2 regions of the Pseudomonas sp. Eqa60 genome follow, and region 1 is predicted to be linked to the other one. Evidence: predicted binding sites of a transcription regulator. Region 1 holds the regulator's gene; the other holds the start of a gene.
What was found. The regulator sigma-54, encoded in region 1, starts transcription at its own class of promoters, with help from an activator protein. The targets are predictions, from matches to a motif close to ANTGGCATNNANNTTGCTNT.

Region 1 (8,927 bases):
CGGCCAGCAGGAAAAGGCCGACACCGATTTCCAGGGTGCGGTTTTGCATCAGAAATCTCCAAACATCAAGGCGGTCAGAATAAAGTCCAAGCCGAGTACGGCCAACGAGGCATACACCACGGTCTTGGTAGTGGCACGGCTGATCCCCTCTGAAGTGGGCTCACAGTCATAGCCTTGGAAAACGGCGATCCAGGTCACTACAAACGCAAAAACAATACTTTTGATCACACCGTTGAGCACGTCACCACTGAAGGTCACGCTGTTCTGCATGTTCGCCCAGTAGGAGCCGTCGTAGACTCCCAGCCAGTCGACAGCGACCCACGAACCGCCCCAGATGCCCACCACGCTGAAAATCATCGCCAGCAACGGCAGGGAAATGAAGCCGGCCCACAGGCGCGGCGCAATGATGTACTTGAGCGGGTCGACACCGATCATCTCCAGGCTGGAGAGCTGCTCGGTGGACTTCATGTTGCCGATTTCCGCGGTCAGCGCCGAACCGGCACGCCCGGCGAACAGCAGCGCAGTCACTACCGGCCCCAGCTCCCGCAACAGGGTCAGGGCCACCATCTGCCCCACCGCCTGCTCCGAACCGTAGCTGGAAAGGATATTGAAGCCCTGCAGCGCCAGCACCATGCCGATGAAGATCCCGGACACGACAATGATCACTAGGGACATCACGCCCACTGAGTGCAGTTGCTTGACCAGCAGGCCAAAGCTGCCGCCTATGCCACCGCGGCCCAGCAGCGCATGGAACAGGAACAGCGTGGAACGCCCCAGTACCGCCAGGACATCGATGCCTGAGCGACCGAAGAGGCGAACCCTCTCGATTAGCGATATTTTGCGCATCAGCGCTTCCCCAGAAGATCTGCGCGGTAGTCCGTCGCTGGAAAGTGGAACGGCACCGGGCCGTCGGGATCGCCCTTCATGAACTGACGGATACGCGGATTATCGGAGTCCATCAGCTCTTCGGGAGTTCCCTGGCCCAACACCTGGCCATCGCCCACTACATATAGGTAGTCGGCAATGCTCGCGGTTTCCGCCAGGTCGTGGGAAACCAGGATGCTGGTGATACCCAGGGCATCGTTGAGCAGCCGGATCAGGCGCACCAGAACGCCCATGGCAATGGGGTCCTGGCCCACGAAAGGCTCGTCGTACATGAGGATCTGCGGATCCAGGGCAATCGCCCGGGCCAGGGCGACCCGGCGCTTCATGCCGCCGGACAGCTCGTCGGGCATCAGGTCGACCGCGCCGCGCAAGCCCACCGCCTGTAACTTGAGCAGGACGATGTCACGAATCATTTCGTCCGGCAGTTGGGTGTGCACCCGCAGCGGAAAGGCCACGTTCTCGAACACGTCCAGGTCGGTGAACAGTGCGCCGCTCTGGAACAGCACGCCCATCTGCTTACGCGCGTCGAACAGATCGCTGCGCGATAGGCTCGGCAGATTCTGGCCATTGACCCACACTTCGCCGCTGCTGGGCCGCAACTGCATGCCCATCAAGCGCAACAGGGTGGTCTTCCCACAGCCGGAAGGCCCCATGATGCCGGTGACCTTGCCCCGCGGAATACGGATATCCACGTTATTGAAAATGCTGCGCGTACCGCGCTTGAAGGACAGTCCCTTCAGCTCGACCGCGTAGGCGTTATCGGCACTCATCTAAACTCCTTGCGATGCAGCCTATCACTCGGACGCTTGGCTCCCTGCCGGGAGTACATGCCCCTGGGCAGGCCGAACTGGCGGCGAACTATATCACTGCTGATACGGAGCCCCCAAGGCCGACGCCACCCCCGTTCAGGTCGACGACAGGCAAAAACCAGACTTTCCTCACGCCCGGCAGACAAAGCCTGACGAACTTGCGTGAGGGATTTGTTCATTACCGCTATAATCGCCGCCTTTTCATCGGGCTATACGATTTCAGACATGAGCCAATCCAGCGACCTGATTCAATCAGCACAACGCACCATCCGCCTCGAACTACAGGCAGTAGAAGGCTTGCTGCCCCATATCGACGCAGATTTCGTACGCGCTTGCGAGATGATTCTGGCCAGCAAAGGCCGCGTAGTGGTGGTCGGCATGGGCAAGTCCGGGCACGTCGGCAACAAGATTGCCGCTACCCTGGCCAGCACCGGGACCACGGCCTTCTTCGTCCATCCTGCCGAAGCCAGCCATGGCGACATGGGCATGATCACCCGCGATGACGTAATCCTGGCCCTCTCCAACTCCGGCTCCACCAACGAAATCGTCACCCTGCTGCCCCTGATCAAGCGTCTGGGCATCCAGTTGATCAGCCTCACCGGCAACCCCGAGTCGCCGCTGGCCAAGGCGGCTGATGTCAACCTCAACGTCCACGTCGAGCACGAAGCCTGCCCGCTGAACCTGGCACCGACCTCCTCGACCACCGCCGCCCTGGTCATGGGCGACGCCCTGGCCGTGGCGCTGCTGGAAGCCCGGGGCTTCACTGCCGAGGACTTTGCCTTCTCCCACCCGGGTGGTGCCCTGGGCCGTCGCCTGCTGCTCAAGGTGGAGAACGTCATGCACGAAGGCAGCGATCTGCCCCAGGTGCAACGCGGCACCCTGCTCAAGGACGCGCTCATGGAAATGACCCGCAAGGGCCTGGGCATGACCGTGATCCTGGAGGCCGACGGCCGCCTGGCCGGGATCTTCACCGACGGCGACCTGCGTCGCACCCTGGATCGGGCCATCGATATACACCATGCCACCATCGATTCGGTGATGACCCCTCATGGCAAGACCGCACGTGCCGACATGCTGGCCGCCGAAGCCCTGAAAATCATGGAAGACCACAAGATCAGCGCCCTGGTGGTGGTGGACAAGGAAGACCGGCCAATCGGCGCCTTGAACATGCACGATCTGCTGCGCGCGGGAGTGATGTGATGAGTGCCGACCTGCTGCAACGCGGTAAAAACATCAAGCTGGCGGTATTCGATGTCGACGGCGTGCTGACTGACGGGCGCCTGTACTTCCTCGAAGACGGCAGCGAGTTCAAGACCTTCAACACCCTGGACGGCCAGGGCATCAAGATGCTCATGGCAGCCGGCGTACAGACGGCGATCATCAGCGGGCGCAAGACCCCGGTGGTAGAGCGCCGGGCCAAGAACCTGGGGATTCCCCACCTGTACCAGGGCCGCGAAGACAAGCTGGTGGTATTGGACGAGCTTCTTGGCCAACTGGGCCTAAGCTATGAACAGGTCGCCTATCTGGGCGACGATTTGCCCGACCTGCCGGTGATCCGCCGCGTGGGGCTGGGCATGGCGGTGGCCAATGCCGCAGCGTTTGTCCGCGAACACGCCCACGGCGTCACGGTGGCCCGCGGCGGCGAAGGTGCCGCCCGCGAGTTCTGCGAACTGATCCTGCGTGCCCAGGACCGCCTTGAAGCAGCCAATGCCGCTTACTTATAGAGCCTTCCCATGCTGAGCAAAAAGATTCGCAACATCCTGATCTTCGGGACCATCGCCCTGCTGTTCGCAGCGGTCGGTTACTGGAACATCAGCCCGGAACGCTTCCTCGACAAGCCGGTGGCCCAGGTCGACGAAAGCGCCATTGACTACTACGTGATCAACGCCCGCAGCGTGCAGTACCTGCCCGACGGCAAACTGCAGTACGAAATGACCTCGGACAAGGTCGAGCACGTCAAGGCCAGCGAAGTGACCCTGCTGACCAAGCCGGACCTGCAGATGTACCGTGGCACCACGTTCCCCTGGCATGTCCAGAGCGAACGCGGCGAGGTCAACCCGGACGGCACCGAGGTCGAGCTGATCGATTCGGTACGGGTTTCCCGCACCGACGAGCACAACCGCAACCTGCTGATCACCACGACCCGCATGACAGTATTCCCGCAGAAGCAATATGCGCAGACCGAGCAAGCCGTTAGAATCGACGGCGCCGGCGGCGTGACTACGGCCAAGGGAATGAAAGCGTATTTGAAAGACGGCAGGATGAACCTGCTATCGAACGTAAGAGGACAGTATGAGGCTCGTTAAAACCCTCCCTATTTTGCTCAGTCTGGGCGCAGCACTGGGAAGCGTGAGCGCCTGGGCTCTGCCGAACGATAGCCAACAGCCGATCCGCATCCAGGCCGACGACGCCCAGCTGGACGACAAGAACGGCGTGGCCACCTACAAGGGCGATGTCATCATCACCCAGGGCTCGATGAAGATCACCGGCAACACCGTGACCATCACCCGGTCCAAGACCGGTGAAATCGACGTGGTGACCTCGGTGGGCAACCTCGCCTACTTCGAGCAACTGCAGAAGCAGACCGACCCGAAACCGGTCCAGGCCTACGCCGTGACCATCCAGTACCATGCCCAGCAGAACCGCATCGTGCTGATCGACAAGGCCAAGGTCATCAACGACGGTAATACCACCGAAGGCGAGAAGATCGTCTACGACACCGTCAAGCAGGTTGCCAACGCCGGTCGCGCCAATGGCAGCTCGGTTACCGCGCCGCGTCCGCGGATCGACATGGTCATCCAGCCGAAAAAGAAAACCGACGAGCAAAAGGCCCAGTAATGGCAACTCTGAAAGCTCAGCATCTGGCCAAGAGCTACAAGAGCCGCCAGGTCGTGCGTGATGTCAGCCTGTCCATCGACAGCGGTCAGATCGTCGGCCTGCTCGGCCCCAACGGCGCCGGCAAGACCACCTGCTTCTACATGATCGTCGGCCTGGTCCAGGCCGATCAGGGCCGCGTCCTGATCGACGACCTGGATGTCAGCCACCAACCGATGCACGGCCGCGCACGCGCCGGTATCGGCTACCTGCCCCAGGAAGCCTCGATCTTTCGCAAGCTGTCGGTGGCCGACAACATCATGGCCATCCTCGAGACCCGCAAGGAGCTCGACAAGGCCGGCCGTCGCCAGGAACTGGAAAGCCTGCTGCAGGAATTCCACATCAACCACATCCGCGACAACCTCGGCATGAGCCTGTCCGGTGGTGAGCGGCGCCGCGTGGAGATCGCCCGGGCCCTGGCCACCGCGCCCAAGTTCATCCTGCTGGACGAACCCTTCGCCGGTGTCGACCCGATCTCGGTGGGCGATATCAAGCAGATCATCCACCACCTCAAGGCCAAGGGCATCGGGGTGCTGATTACCGACCACAACGTCCGGGAAACCCTGGACATCTGCGAGACCGCCTACATCGTCAACGACGGGCAACTGATCGCCGAAGGCGACTCCGAGACCATCCTGGCCAACGAACTGGTCAAGGAAGTCTATCTGGGCCATGAGTTCCGCCTGTAAGGGCTGATGTGTTGGGCTGGACGCCAGGGCGCCGGGAACAATAAAACCCTACAAACTTTATTGTTACAGCGCTCTAGGCAAACACTTCAGTTTCAGGCATATAATTTGCTTATGTTTGGCGCTCCGGCGCCCTGTAGTGGATGGCGCATGTGCGCCGGCAAATAAGGTGTTAAGCCCCTGCCATGAAACCATCGCTAGTCCTTAGAATGGGCCAGCAGCTGACGATGACACCGCAGCTGCAACAGGCCATCCGCCTGCTCCAATTGTCGACCCTGGACCTGCAACAGGAAATCCAGGAAGCCCTGGAGTCCAACCCGATGCTCGAACGCCAGGAAGAAGGCGACGACTTCGACAACAGCGACCCCCTGGCCGACAACACCGAGTCCAAACCCAATACCGAGATCCAGGAGCCCTCCTACCAGGAAACCGCCCCCACGGTGGACAACCTCGAGGACGGTGAGTGGAACGAGCGCATCCCCAACGAACTGCCGGTCGACACCGCCTGGGAAGACGTCTACCAGACCAGCGCCAGCAGCCTGCCCAGCAGCGATGACGACGAGTGGGACTTCACCACCCGCACTTCGGCGGGCGAGAGCCTGCAGAGCCACCTGCTCTGGCAACTGAACCTGGCGCCGATGTCGGACACCGACCGCCTGATTGCCGTGACCCTGATCGACTGCATCAACAATCAGGGCTACCTGGACGAAACCCTCGAGGAGATCCTCGAAGCCTTCGATCCGGAACTGGACATCGAACTGGACGAGATAGAAGCCGTCCTGCACCGCATCCAGCAATTCGAACCTGCGGGCATCGGCGCCCGCAACCTGGGCGAGTGCCTGTTGCTGCAACTGCGCCAGCTGCCGGCGAAAACGCCCTGGCTGGGCGAGGCCCAGCGCCTGGTCAGTGACTACATCGACCTCCTGGGCAACCGCGACTATAGCCAGCTGATGCGGCGCATGAAGCTCAAGGAAGATGAGCTGCGCCAGGTCATCGAGCTGGTGCAGAGCCTCAACCCCCGTCCCGGTTCGCAGATCGAATCCAGCGAAGCCGAATACGTGGTCCCGGACGTCATAGTGCGCAAGGACAACGAACGCTGGCTGGTGGAACTGAACCAGGAATCCGTGCCGCGCCTGCGGGTCAACGCCCAGTACGCCGGTTTTGTACGCCGCGCCGACACCAGCGCCGACAACACCTTCATGCGCAACCAGTTGCAGGAAGCCCGCTGGTTCATCAAGAGCCTGCAAAGCCGCAATGAAACCCTGATGAAGGTCGCCACCCAGATCGTCGAGCACCAGCGCGGCTTTCTCGAATATGGCGATGAAGCGATGAAGCCGCTGGTTCTGCACGATATCGCCGAGGCGGTGGGCATGCACGAATCGACGATTTCCCGGGTGACCACGCAAAAATTCATGCATACCCCACGGGGCATATATGAGCTGAAATACTTTTTCTCCAGCCACGTCAGCACTTCGGAAGGCGGTGAATGCTCGTCCACGGCGATCCGCGCGATCATCAAAAAATTGGTGGCCGCGGAAAATCAGAAAAAGCCGTTGAGTGACAGCAAGATCGCTGGTTTACTGGAGGCACAAGGCATTCAGGTAGCCCGTCGTACCGTCGCCAAGTACCGCGAATCCCTTGGGATCGCGCCTTCCAGCGAACGTAAGCGGTTGATGTAGCCGCAGGGCTGGCCACAGCGTTTCAGAGTGTGTTTGAAAAGGGCCCGGTGTCGTTTTCAAACGTAGTCTAGGTGGCAGGCAACCCAGCCTGCCGCGTTATGCACTGGCAACGAAGGAGAAGCTGTATGCAAGTCAACATCAGTGGACACCAACTCGAAGTGACTGAACCCCTGCGCGTCTACATCGGCGAAAAACTCGACCGGCTGGAGAGGCACTTCGACAAGATTACCAATGTGCAGGTCACCATGGCTGTCGAGAAGCTGAAGCAGAAAATCGAAGCCACCCTGCACATCCACGGTGGGGAGGTCGTTGCCAACGCAGAACATGACGATATGTATGCCGCAATCGACCTGCTCACGGACAAGCTTGACCGCCAACTGAAAAAGCATAAGGAAAAGCAACTCCACCTTCTCCAAGGCACGGGTCGCTAACACTCCCCTCCCATGATCCGACTTGAAAGCATCCTGACCCCCGGCCGTTCCCTGGTGAACGTGCCGGGCGGCAGTAAAAAACGCGCCCTCGAACAAATTGCCAACCTGATCAGCCGTGAAGTGCCTGATCTGGAGATGCAGGATGTCTTCGAGAGCCTGATTGCCCGTGAAAAACTCGGTTCCACCGGTTTTGGCAACGGCATCGCCATTCCCCACTGCCGCCTCAAAGGCTGCGAGTCGCCCATCAGTGCGCTGATGCACCTGGACGCTCCGATCGATTTCGACGCCATCGATGGCGCACCGGTCGACCTGCTGTTCGTCCTGCTGGTTCCGGAAGCCGCGACCGATGCACACCTGGAACTGCTCCGGCAGATCGCCAGCATGCTCGATCGCAAGGAAGTCCGTGACCGGCTGCGCAGCGCCACCAGCAACGAAGCCTTGTATCAGGTCGTTCTGGACGAGCAAAACGGTCAGTAATCATGCGTTTGATCATCGTCAGCGGCCGCTCCGGCTCAGGTAAAAGCACCGCCCTCGATGTTCTCGAGGACCACGGCTACTACTGCATCGACAACCTGCCAGCCGGCTTGCTGCCGGAACTGGCTGAACGTGCGTTGATCCACACCGAACTGGCGCAACCGCTGGTGGCGGTGTCCATCGATGCCCGCAACCTGCCCAGTCATCTGTCGCGATTCCCCGAATTGCTGGAAGAAGTGCGCAGCCGGCATATCCAGTGCGATGTGCTGTACCTGGATGCCGACGAAGAGACCCTGCTCAAGCGCTTCTCCGAGACCCGTCGGCGCCACCCGCTGAGCAGCGCCAACCGCTCCCTGGCCGAAGCCATCCACGATGAAACCCAACTGCTGGGGCCGATCGTCGACCTGGCCGATCTCAAGGTCAACACCACCAACCTGAACCTTTACCAGCTGCGCGACACCATCAAGCTGCGACTGTTGAACCAGCCGGAACCCGGTACCGCGTTCCTGGTGGAGTCCTTCGGCTTCAAGCGCGGCATGCCGGTAGATGCAGACCTGGTGTTCGACGTGCGCTGCCTGCCCAACCCGTATTGGAAGCCCGAGTTGCGCGCCCAATCAGGCCTGGATGCGCCCGTGGCCGAGTATCTGGCGGCGCAACCCGATGTCGAGGAAATGTTCCAGGACATCTCCAGCTACCTGCTCAAATGGCTGCCACGCTTTGCCGCCAGCAACCGCGCCTATGTGACCATCGCCATCGGCTGCACCGGCGGGCACCACCGCTCCGTGTACCTGACCGAGCGCCTGGGCCAGGTCCTGCAAAAATCCCTGAAGAACGTCCAGGTTCGCCACCGCGACCTTAGCTGAAAGGATCTACCCCGCGATGCCAGCTCTGGAAATCGAGATCATCAATAAACTGGGCCTGCATGCCCGTGCCTCGGCCAAGTTCGTCGGCGTGGCCGGGCAGTTTCCCTGCCAGATCCGCGCCGGCAGGACCCCGGATTCCATGGTCGATGGCAAAAGCATCATGGCCATGATGATGCTGGCCGCCGGCAAGGGCACCAGGATCCACCTGAAGACCGAAGGCGAGCAG
Region 2 (8,927 bases), 2.1 Mb from region 1:
ATTTCGACACCGGGGTCTCCTACCACTTCATCGGCATGACCGCAGTAACCCTGCTGCTGGACTGGCCGCTGGCGATAGTTGGCGGCTTGATCGCACAGTTGGGCCTGCTGGCCCTGGGCCGGCAGGACCTGGCGGCGCTGGGGGTCAATGGAGCCTTGCTGATCCTGCTGCCGGTGGCGGTCACCGAGGCCTGCGCCTGGCTGGTGGAACGGGCCCAACCGCGCAGTCCCTTCGTCTATATCTTCTGCTCGGGGTTCTTTGCCGCGGCACTCTCGGCATTGTTATGCCTGCTCTGCGGCCTGGGCCTGCTGTGGTTCGACGAACGCTTTGCCATGCCCGAATGGCTGGAAGATTTTGTCGGCTACCTGTGGCTGATCATCTTCCCGGAAGCCTTTATCAACGGCATGGTGATCAGCGCCCTGGTGGTGTTCTGCCCGGAATGGCTGGAAACCTTCAACCGCACCCGCTACCTGTCGGCGCCCTGGAAAGACGAGGATCCGCGCCCTTGATCCATATCAATCCACGGTGTTTTGCCGGGCTGCATGCTCGGTAAAAATCTCAGGAGTGCGGTCATGAGTGTCTACCAGTGGGCCCGGCAGGAAGTGCGCGACAGTCTGCACAATGCTCAGCAGGAAGGTTTTGAACCGGGGTTGAGCCTGCGCGCCCTGCTCAGTGCGGTGGTGCAGCAAAGCAAGAGTGTGCGCAGCATCGAGGACCTGGCAGACGAGCTGCAGTTTCTAGCGGAGAACCTCGACGACGATCAGGACTACAGCTTCATGCGGCCCTGACCGGCGCCGGGGTGAGCACTCAGTGAGCGCGAGGGGGCAGCTCTTCGGAGAACAGCTCGTCCTCGGCATCCGGGCTCACCGGAATCTTGTGCTCCTCGGCAGCCCAGGCGCCCAGGTCGATCAGCTTGCAGCGATCGGAACAGAAGGGCCGGTTGATGTTGGTCGCGGTCCATTCCACAGGGGCGCCACAGGTTGGGCATTCGACGGTCAGGGGTTGGCTCATGACTGGCCTCCACGCAAAGTTAGGTAAAAGTGATGCAGGCGCTCGACCTCGCTGCGCAACCAGGCGTGGTCGCGGTCGTTGACCAGCACGTCATCGGCATGGCGCAGGCGTTCCTCACGGCTGGCCTGGGCCTGGAGAATCGCCTGGACCTGCTGTTCGCTGATCTGGTCGCGCTGCAGGGTACGCTCGATCTGCAGTTGCTGGGGCACGTCGATCACCAGAATCCGCTGGGTCATCCGCGACTGGCCGGATTCGATCAGCAGCGGCGACACCAGGATTGCGTAGGGCGATTCGGCGCGGGCCAGGTGGCTGACAATTTCCTCGGCGATCAGCGGGTGCAGCAGGGCCTCCAGCCAGCGACGCTGTTCGGGTACCTCGAAGATCAGCTTGCGCAGAGCCGCGCGATCCAGTTGGCCGTCGGCCTGCAGCACGCCTTGGCCAAAGTGCCGGGCAATCTGTTCCAGGGCCGGGCGGCCGGGCTCCACTACCCAGCGGGCGGCATGATCGGCATCGATCACATGTACCCCCAGGTCGATGAAGTGCTGGGCGGCGGCACTTTTGCCGCTGCCGATGCCGCCGGTCAGGCCGAGGGTCCAGGGTGTGTTAACGGAGCGAGTCATTGGAAACCGACAAACTGCAGATAGAAGTCGGTTATTTGACCACCCCAGAGCAAGGCAATCCAGCCGGCAATGGCCAGAAAGGGTCCAAAGGGGATTGGCGTCGAGGTCTTTTCCCGGCGCAGGCGCAGCAGGATCGTGCCGAGAATCGCCCCCAACAGGGATGACAGCAGCAGGGTCAGCGGCAGGATCTGCCAGCCGCCCCAGGCCCCGAACAGGGCCAGCAGCTTGAAATCACCGTGGCCCATGCCCTCCTTGCCGGTCAGCAGCTTGAACAGCCAGAACACCGACCACAGGAACAGGTAGCCGATCACCGTCCCCCACAGCGCATCCTCCAGGCTGATCAGCAGGCCGAAACTGTTGGCGATCAGCCCCAGCCACAACAGTGGCAGCACCAGCACATCCGGCAGCAACTGGTGATCGGCGTCGATCAGGCTCATTGCCAGCAGCCCCCAACTGAGGATCAGCATCAGCCCGGCCGCCCAGCCGAAGCCGAAGTGCCAGGCGATAAAACCCGAGATCAGCCCGCAAGCCAGTTCGGTCAACGGGTAGCGCGGGCTGATGGAGCTATTGCAGTGGGCGCAGCGGCCACGCAGCCACAGGTAACTGAGCAGCGGAATGTTTTCCCAGGGGCGGATTGCCTGCGCACAGTGCGGGCACTGGGAGCGCGGCAGCATCAGGTTATAGGGCGCAGTCACTGGTTCCGGCTCCAGCCCCAGCACGTCGCGGGCCTGGGCTCGCCAGTCGCGTTCGAGCATTTTCGGCAGGCGCCACACCAGCACGTTGAGAAAGCTGCCGACGATCAGGCCCAATACCAGGGCCGCAGCCACGAATGCCATGGGGTAGAGAGTGAGGGCGTCAGTCAGGGGCATGTTCAGATCGCTGTACCGAGTTGGAAGATAGGCAGGTACATGGCAACCACCAGGGCGCCGACGATACCCCCCAGGACCACCATGATCAACGGCTCCATGAGGCTGGTCAGGCTGTCCACCAGGTTGTCCACCTCGACCTCGTAATGGATCGCGACTTTTTCCAGCAGATGATCCAGGGTTCCGGACTCTTCGCCGATGGCGGTCATCTGGATCGCCATGGTCGGGAAGACGCCGCTGGCGCGCATGGCAAAGTTCAATTGCATGCCGGCGGCGACCTGCTGGCGGATCCGTTGCACCGCTTGCCTGAAGACAGGGTTGCCGCTGGCTCCGGCCACTGAATCCAGGGCCTGTACCAGGGGAACGCCGGCGGCGAAGGTGGTGGCCAGGGTCCGTGCGTAGCGGGCCACCGCGGATTTATGCAGCAGTGGCCCGGCCAGGGGCATGTGCAAAAGGCCGACATCCAGGCGGTCACGCAAGCTCGGGGAGCGCTGATAGGCCAGGCGCGCTGCGAGCCCGCCCAGCACACCGGCAGCCAGCAGCAGCGCCCCCTGCTGCTGGATGAAATGTGACAGAGCGATGACCCACTGGGTGAGCAGTGGCAGCTCGGCATTGAAACCGGCGAACAAGCTCTGGAACTGGGGGACCACCTTGAGCAGCAGGATGCTGCTGACCACGACCGCCACGCCGATCACCGCCAAGGGATAGACCATGGCTTTCTTCAGCCGCGCCTTCAGGTTCTCGCTCTTTTCCTTATAGGTGGCGACTCTTTCCAGCAGGGTATCCAGGGCGCCGGCCTGCTCGCCGGCGTCCACCAGGTTGCAGTACAGCGGGTCGAAGTGGCGCGGCTGTCTGCGCAATGCCGTGGCCAGGCTGGAGCCGGCCTCGATGTCGCGCTTGAGGCTGGCCAGCAGTTGACGCATCTGCGGATGCTCGAAACTTTCGGCAATGATGTCGAAGGATTGCAGCAGCGGCACCCCGGCCTGCATCAGCGTGGCCAACTGCCGGGTGAGCAGGGCAATGTCCCGTGCCCCTACTCGCTGATGCAGGCGCAGCCAGCCCTTGGGTTTGCGTCGGACTCGGGTTGGGGTGATGCCCTGTCTGCGCAATTGCGCCCTGATCAGGGCCGGGGTCGCGGCGCTGAGTTCTCCGGTGAGGGGGCGGCCCTGGCTGTCGGTGCCGTGCCAGAGATAGACACTGGTCGCGGGTGCTTTTACCGCCATGGTTCGATCCTTGGTGCAAGGGTGGATAGGGAGGCGCAAGCGCCCTGCTGTGTTCGAACGGGTGATAGATCACCCTGACCCCCGGACGTTCCTTGGTGGGGGCGCGAGCCGACTGTCGGGTCGCCATGCACCTGTCCAAGCCTAGCTGGCGAGGCGCTGCCCGAGAGGGGCAGGGGCTGACGAAATTTGTCAGTTTGTGCGACTCCTTGCGCTCAAGGCCATGGGCTATCGCGCCTGCAGGCCACGTAATCCGTGGGTTATCCCCTGGCACAGGCTGTGCTTCACGCCTTTGTGCTCATGCAACATTCGTCCATGCCAGGAGGCAACCCATGAAACATCAATCCGGTTTTACCCTGATCGAATTGCTGGTGGTGGTAGCCATCATCGGCATCCTCGCCACCGTGGCGATGCCGATGTATGCCAAGTACCAGGCGCGGGCCAAGGTGATTGCCGCCCTGGCCGAGGCGTCGGCCCTGAAGGTCAACGTCGAGGATCTGCTGAACCAGGGGACCGATCCGACCCTGGCCCTGGCCGGGGGCACGGCCCAGACCGCCAACTGCCGGATGAGTGCCGGCGGGACGGCGGCCACCGGTGAAGGAAGCATTGGCTGCACCCTGCTCAATGCGCCGGGGCCGGTGCTGAACAAGACCCTGACCCTGACCCGTTCGGCGACTTCAGGATGGACATGCACCACCACTGTGGAGGCCGACTATGCGCCCAAAGGCTGTGGTGCGGAGGGGGCTTGAGGAGGCTTTTCACGATTGGCCAGGCCGCGCTGAAAAAGCCGCAACTTGCATGCAGATTGGCGGGCAGTCATGCATTTTGCATGATGCCGAATTATTTTGGATTTTATAACTTATTGATTTTTATGAATATTTATAGGCTCCCAGACTTGGCACAGCACCTGCAATATCCCTCATAACCCTGTTGCCAGGACACGGCGCAGGCTTTCTTAAAGAACAGGAGTTACTCGTATGAAGAAGTTCGCTATCGCTGCCGCAACTGCTACCGCTCTGACCCTGACCATGGCTAACGCAGCATTTGCGCAGACCACTCAAAACACCCAGTCGCCCATGGTGGTGGCTGCCGGTGAAGTGACCAAGGCCAAAGAGGCCACCTCCGATACCTGGATCACCACCAAAGTGAAAAGCGATCTGGTAACCGAGAAAGGCATTCCTGGCACCGACATCAAGGTTGAAACCAACAAGGGCGTTGTTTCGCTGTCGTCCACTGTTGCGGTAACCGAGGCTCAGAAAGCTACCGCCGTGGCCATCACCAAGAAAATCAAAGGCGTCAAGGCAGTTTCTGCTGACGGCCTGAAAGCCGAGTAACACTCACGCTTCTCGCCTGGACAGGGAGAGGGTGCGGTAGACGAGCCGAGTGATACGTCTGCCGCTTCTCAAAAGGGTTCATGCGGAAGATCACAGGGAAGTGATCATTACAGGCCCCGGCACTGAGTGTCGGGGCCTGTTCTATTGTGGGCGCCAGGCAGGCGCTGCAGGAGATACCGGCCGGGCTGGGTGGAGCCCGGCGCGAGAGGTTTATTCGCTGTCCAGGTGCAGCGGGGTGACGACCCGGCCATCGCTTTCGGCCTGGCCCAGGTTGGCATCGATGAAGTAGACCCGGTCGTCGGCCAGTTGGCCCTTGTCCACCAGGAAGTCCTTGATGCTGCTGGCGCGCTCCTGACCCAGTTGTCGCAACAGCACGTCGCTGCTGCTCCAGAACTTGATCAAACCTTCACGCAGCTTGGCGCTGCGTTCGTCGCGGCTGAGCTGGGTCCATTCCGCCGGCGGCTGCTGTTTCAGGCGGGTGCGGTAGATGCCTTCCAGCAGAGGGGCTTTTTCGCCCTCGGGAACCTGCAGCAGGGACGCCTGGGCGGGGACCTTGTCACCGCGGCGCTGGAGGATCTTGTAGTAGTTGTACTGGTATTCGCGCTCCAGCCGCTGCTCGGCGATCAGCGGGCCGTCACTGCTCTGGGCGCTGGTACCTTCGATTTCCAGGCGCAGGGTCGGACGCTCCTTGAGCGCCTTGGCCAGGGTGGTCAGGGCCGACTCGGATTCCTTGCTCAGGTCGCTGGAGCCTGGAGCGAAGGACACGTTGCTCAGGTCTTCCGAGCCACCACCGCTGACCAGCCCGCCAATGAACTTGAAGGGTGCCTGGGCGGCGCGCAGCACCAGATTGCGCAGGGTCTGCCAGACAATCGGCATCACGCTGAACTGCGGGTTGTTCAAATCACCGGAGATAGGCAGCTCGATGGAGATCTTGCCGTCCGTATCTTTCAGCAAGGCCACTGCCAGGCGGATCGGCAGATCCACGGCGTCCGGGCTGTCGACCTTTTCCCCCAGTTGCAACTGCTCGACCACCAGTTTGTTCTCGGCCTTGAGCTGGCCCTTGGTGATCATGTAGTGCAGGTCGAGGTTGAGCCGGCCCTTGCGGATGCGGAAACCGGCGAATTTCCCGGAGTAGGGGGTCAGGGTGGTCAGTTCAACTCGTTTGAAGCTGGTGGCGATATCCAGGGCGGCCATCGGATCGAACGGGTTGACGCTGCCCTTGATGGTCACCGGCGCATAGCGGTCGACCTTGCCCTTGACGTCCACGTCTGCCGGCTTGGCCTGGCGGCTGTCGATGGTGCCGACATGGCCGTTGAGCTGCTGGATGGCGGTAGCGAAGTTAGGCGTCAGGCTCAGGTCGGCGAAGTTCGCCGAACCGTCGTTGATGGCGATTTCACCGATGTGGATGCCCAGGGGCTTGCTTGAGCTGGGCTCGGACTTCGTCGAGGATTTGCCACCACTGCTGGGTGGTTGTGGAATCAGCAGGTCGTCGATATTGGTGGTGCGGTCATCGTTGATGATGAAGCGTGCATAGGGCTGCATCAGGTTGACCCGGCTGATGGTCAGGCTGTCACCGTGCTGATAGTTCAGGCCTTCGACCACCACTTGTTTCCATTTCACGAAGTCGCGGGTCTTGAGGGTGTCCAGGGTGTGCAACTGGTCCACATTGGCCCGGCCGGTGACGCTGAAAGTCAGGGGTTCGACTTTCTTCAGGTCCACTGCCAGGTCACTGCCGAGCATGCCGCTGCGCAGTTCCAGGCGGATGAACGGGCTGATATAGGACTGGGCGACGCGCAGGTCGATGTCCCGGGTCTGCACCTTGAGTTTGGCGCTGACGGGGTTGAGGTTGACCTCGCCAGTGGCGTTGACCTTGCCTTGTTTGCCCAGGCCAGTATCGAGCTTGAGGGTGAAGGGCGACTGGTTGAGGCTGTCGAAGTTCTGCAGGTCCAGGTTCAGCGGCCCCAGCTCCAGGGCTACGGCGGGCTTGGCCTTGCGATCGGCCAGGTGCACCTGGTAGTTGCGCAGTTGCACGTCCTTGAGCAGCACCTGCCAGGGTTTGCTCGGTACTGCCGGTTCCTTGGGGGCGTCGGCGGCGGCCGGCTCGGGTTTTGGCGCCGGTTTGGCCGGCTGACTGGCGAAGAGCTTTTGCCAGTCCAACTGGCCGTCGGCTTCAAGGGCGGCCCAGGTTTCGAGCTTTTGGCTGCGGACCTTGCCGACAATCACGTGCTGCTTGGCCAGGTCGACTGTGGTTTCGCTGACGTCCAGGCGCTCCAGACGCGCCAGTGGGCGACCGTCCGGGGCCTTGATGGCAAAGGGCGCGACGCTGATGGAGGTGTTGTCCAGCAGCAGCTCGGTTTCCTTGGTCAGGCTGAATTTGTAGTGGGTACTGAGGTTGACCACGCCGTCTTCCAGCACCAGCGGCACCGCATCGCGCACATAGGGCCACCAGGCTTTCATCTTGCCGTCGGTGACTTTCAAGGTGCCTTCGGAGGTCAGCGGCGTCACGCTGAAGTTGCCGCTCCAGTCGATCTGCCCGCCCTCGGGGCCGGTGGCCACCAGCGTCATGTCGGCGCTGTCGTCCGGCAGGGTACTGAGGTTCTTCAGCTCAAAATCGAGCTTGTTGTAGAGGAATTCGATGGGTTCGCTGGGGCGCAGGTCCTGGAAATGCAGGTAGCCGCCGGCCAGATTGATGCGTTCGATGCGTACCGGGAAGGGTTTGGCGTTGGGGTCGCTTGGGGTCGGTTCGCTGGCCGGCAGCTTGAACAGGGCCAGGAGGTTGAGCTTGCCTTCCTTGTCGAAGAGGATTTCGGTCTTGGGCTGGTCCAGCTCGACATCCGCCAGGTGCAGCGCACGTTTCCACAGGCTGTCCAATTGCAGATTGGCGTAGAGGCGATCGAAGGCGATCTGCTCCTTGCCAGGTTCACCGATGCTCAGGCCCCAGAGGGTCAGCTCCAGGCTGAAGGGATTGAGCTCGATGCGCTGGATATGGGCTGGGGTGGTGGCGTAGTTGGCCAATTGCTGGTTGGCCACCCGCAAGGCAATGCCCGGCAGAATCAGAAAGCCCAGCAGACTGTAAAGGGCGAGAGCGGTCAACAAGGCGCAAAGAGCGCGAATCAATCCTTTGGTCATGCGAGGCTTCATCTATCTGAATCGGAAGTGCCTTGGAGTATGGCACGCGTTTACGGTTCCGAAACCACTCCAGTCTTCAGGATTGTTCAGATTTCCTGCTCTTGGTCAAAGTTGCAGGATCAAGGTTTTCAGTGGGGGTTGCCCGTCTTGGGAAGGGAAGTCCACGGCGGGTACCAAGACCTGGCAGTCGCGCACCGGACGCCCGGCCTTCTCGGCGCAGCGCAATACTTGTTCACGCCAGTCCGGCATCGAGACCTTGGCCAGGTTGTTGCAGCAGATCAGCACGCCGTCTTCGGCGGTGGCCAGCAGTGCCGGCTTGAGTAGGCTCTGGTAATCACGCAGCAGGTCGACCGTACCGAAGGCGCTCTTGGCCCAGGCTGGCGGGTCCAGCAGTACCAGGTCGTACTGGCGCTGTTCAAGGCGCGGATAGCTGGGCAGTTTCTGCCCGCGGCGCTGGCTGATGGGCAGGCCCGCCAGTTGGCGGATGGCCGGGAAATAGTCCGACTGCACGAACTGCATCTGTGGCAATTGCGGGTTGAGCTGGCCGTTCTCCCGTCCGACGGCCAGGTTGCCCTCGGCGAAGTCCAGGTTGCACACCTCGCGCGCGCCGCCAGCTGCGGCGCTGAGGCCTACGCCACAGGTGTAGGCGAAGAGGTTGAGCACGCTTTTACCCGCGCTGTGTTGCTTGACCCAGCCACGGGCGTTGCGCAGGTCGAGAAACAATAGTGGGTCCTGCCCGGCGTGGCG

Region 2: a site for sigma-54 is predicted at 3,984-4,003, ahead of KI242_RS26905 (pilin). Genes of this name have one in related genera too.

The regions. Positions count from the first base shown of each region.
Region 1 covers NZ_AP024342.1:1,109,442-1,118,368, reverse strand. Annotated here, with positions in the region: gene mlaD (outer membrane lipid asymmetry maintenance protein MlaD) at 1-49, opposite strand, end outside; gene mlaE (lipid asymmetry maintenance ABC transporter permease subunit MlaE) at 49-846, opposite strand; gene KI242_RS04900 (ATP-binding cassette domain-containing protein) at 846-1,655, opposite strand; gene KI242_RS04895 (KpsF/GutQ family sugar-phosphate isomerase) at 1,920-2,894, shown strand; gene KI242_RS04890 (HAD family hydrolase) at 2,894-3,418, shown strand; gene lptC (LPS export ABC transporter periplasmic protein LptC) at 3,428-4,000, shown strand; gene lptA (lipopolysaccharide transport periplasmic protein LptA) at 3,987-4,532, shown strand; gene lptB (LPS export ABC transporter ATP-binding protein) at 4,532-5,257, shown strand; gene KI242_RS04870 (RNA polymerase factor sigma-54) at 5,440-6,933, shown strand; gene raiA (ribosome-associated translation inhibitor RaiA) at 7,059-7,364, shown strand; gene ptsN (PTS IIA-like nitrogen regulatory protein PtsN) at 7,377-7,841, shown strand; gene rapZ (RNase adapter RapZ) at 7,844-8,701, shown strand; gene KI242_RS04850 (HPr family phosphocarrier protein) at 8,718-8,927, shown strand, end outside.
Region 2 covers NZ_AP024342.1:5,943,912-5,952,838, reverse strand. Annotated here, with positions in the region: gene KI242_RS26935 (energy-coupling factor ABC transporter permease) at 1-509, shown strand, start outside; gene KI242_RS26930 (hypothetical protein) at 573-788, shown strand; gene yacG (DNA gyrase inhibitor YacG) at 808-1,011, opposite strand; gene coaE (dephospho-CoA kinase) at 1,008-1,631, opposite strand; gene KI242_RS26915 (A24 family peptidase) at 1,628-2,500, opposite strand; gene KI242_RS26910 (type II secretion system F family protein) at 2,503-3,720, opposite strand; gene KI242_RS26905 (pilin) at 4,050-4,466, shown strand; gene KI242_RS26900 (BON domain-containing protein) at 4,695-5,051, shown strand; gene KI242_RS26895 (DUF748 domain-containing protein) at 5,262-8,180, opposite strand; gene KI242_RS26890 (class I SAM-dependent methyltransferase) at 8,286-8,927, opposite strand, start outside.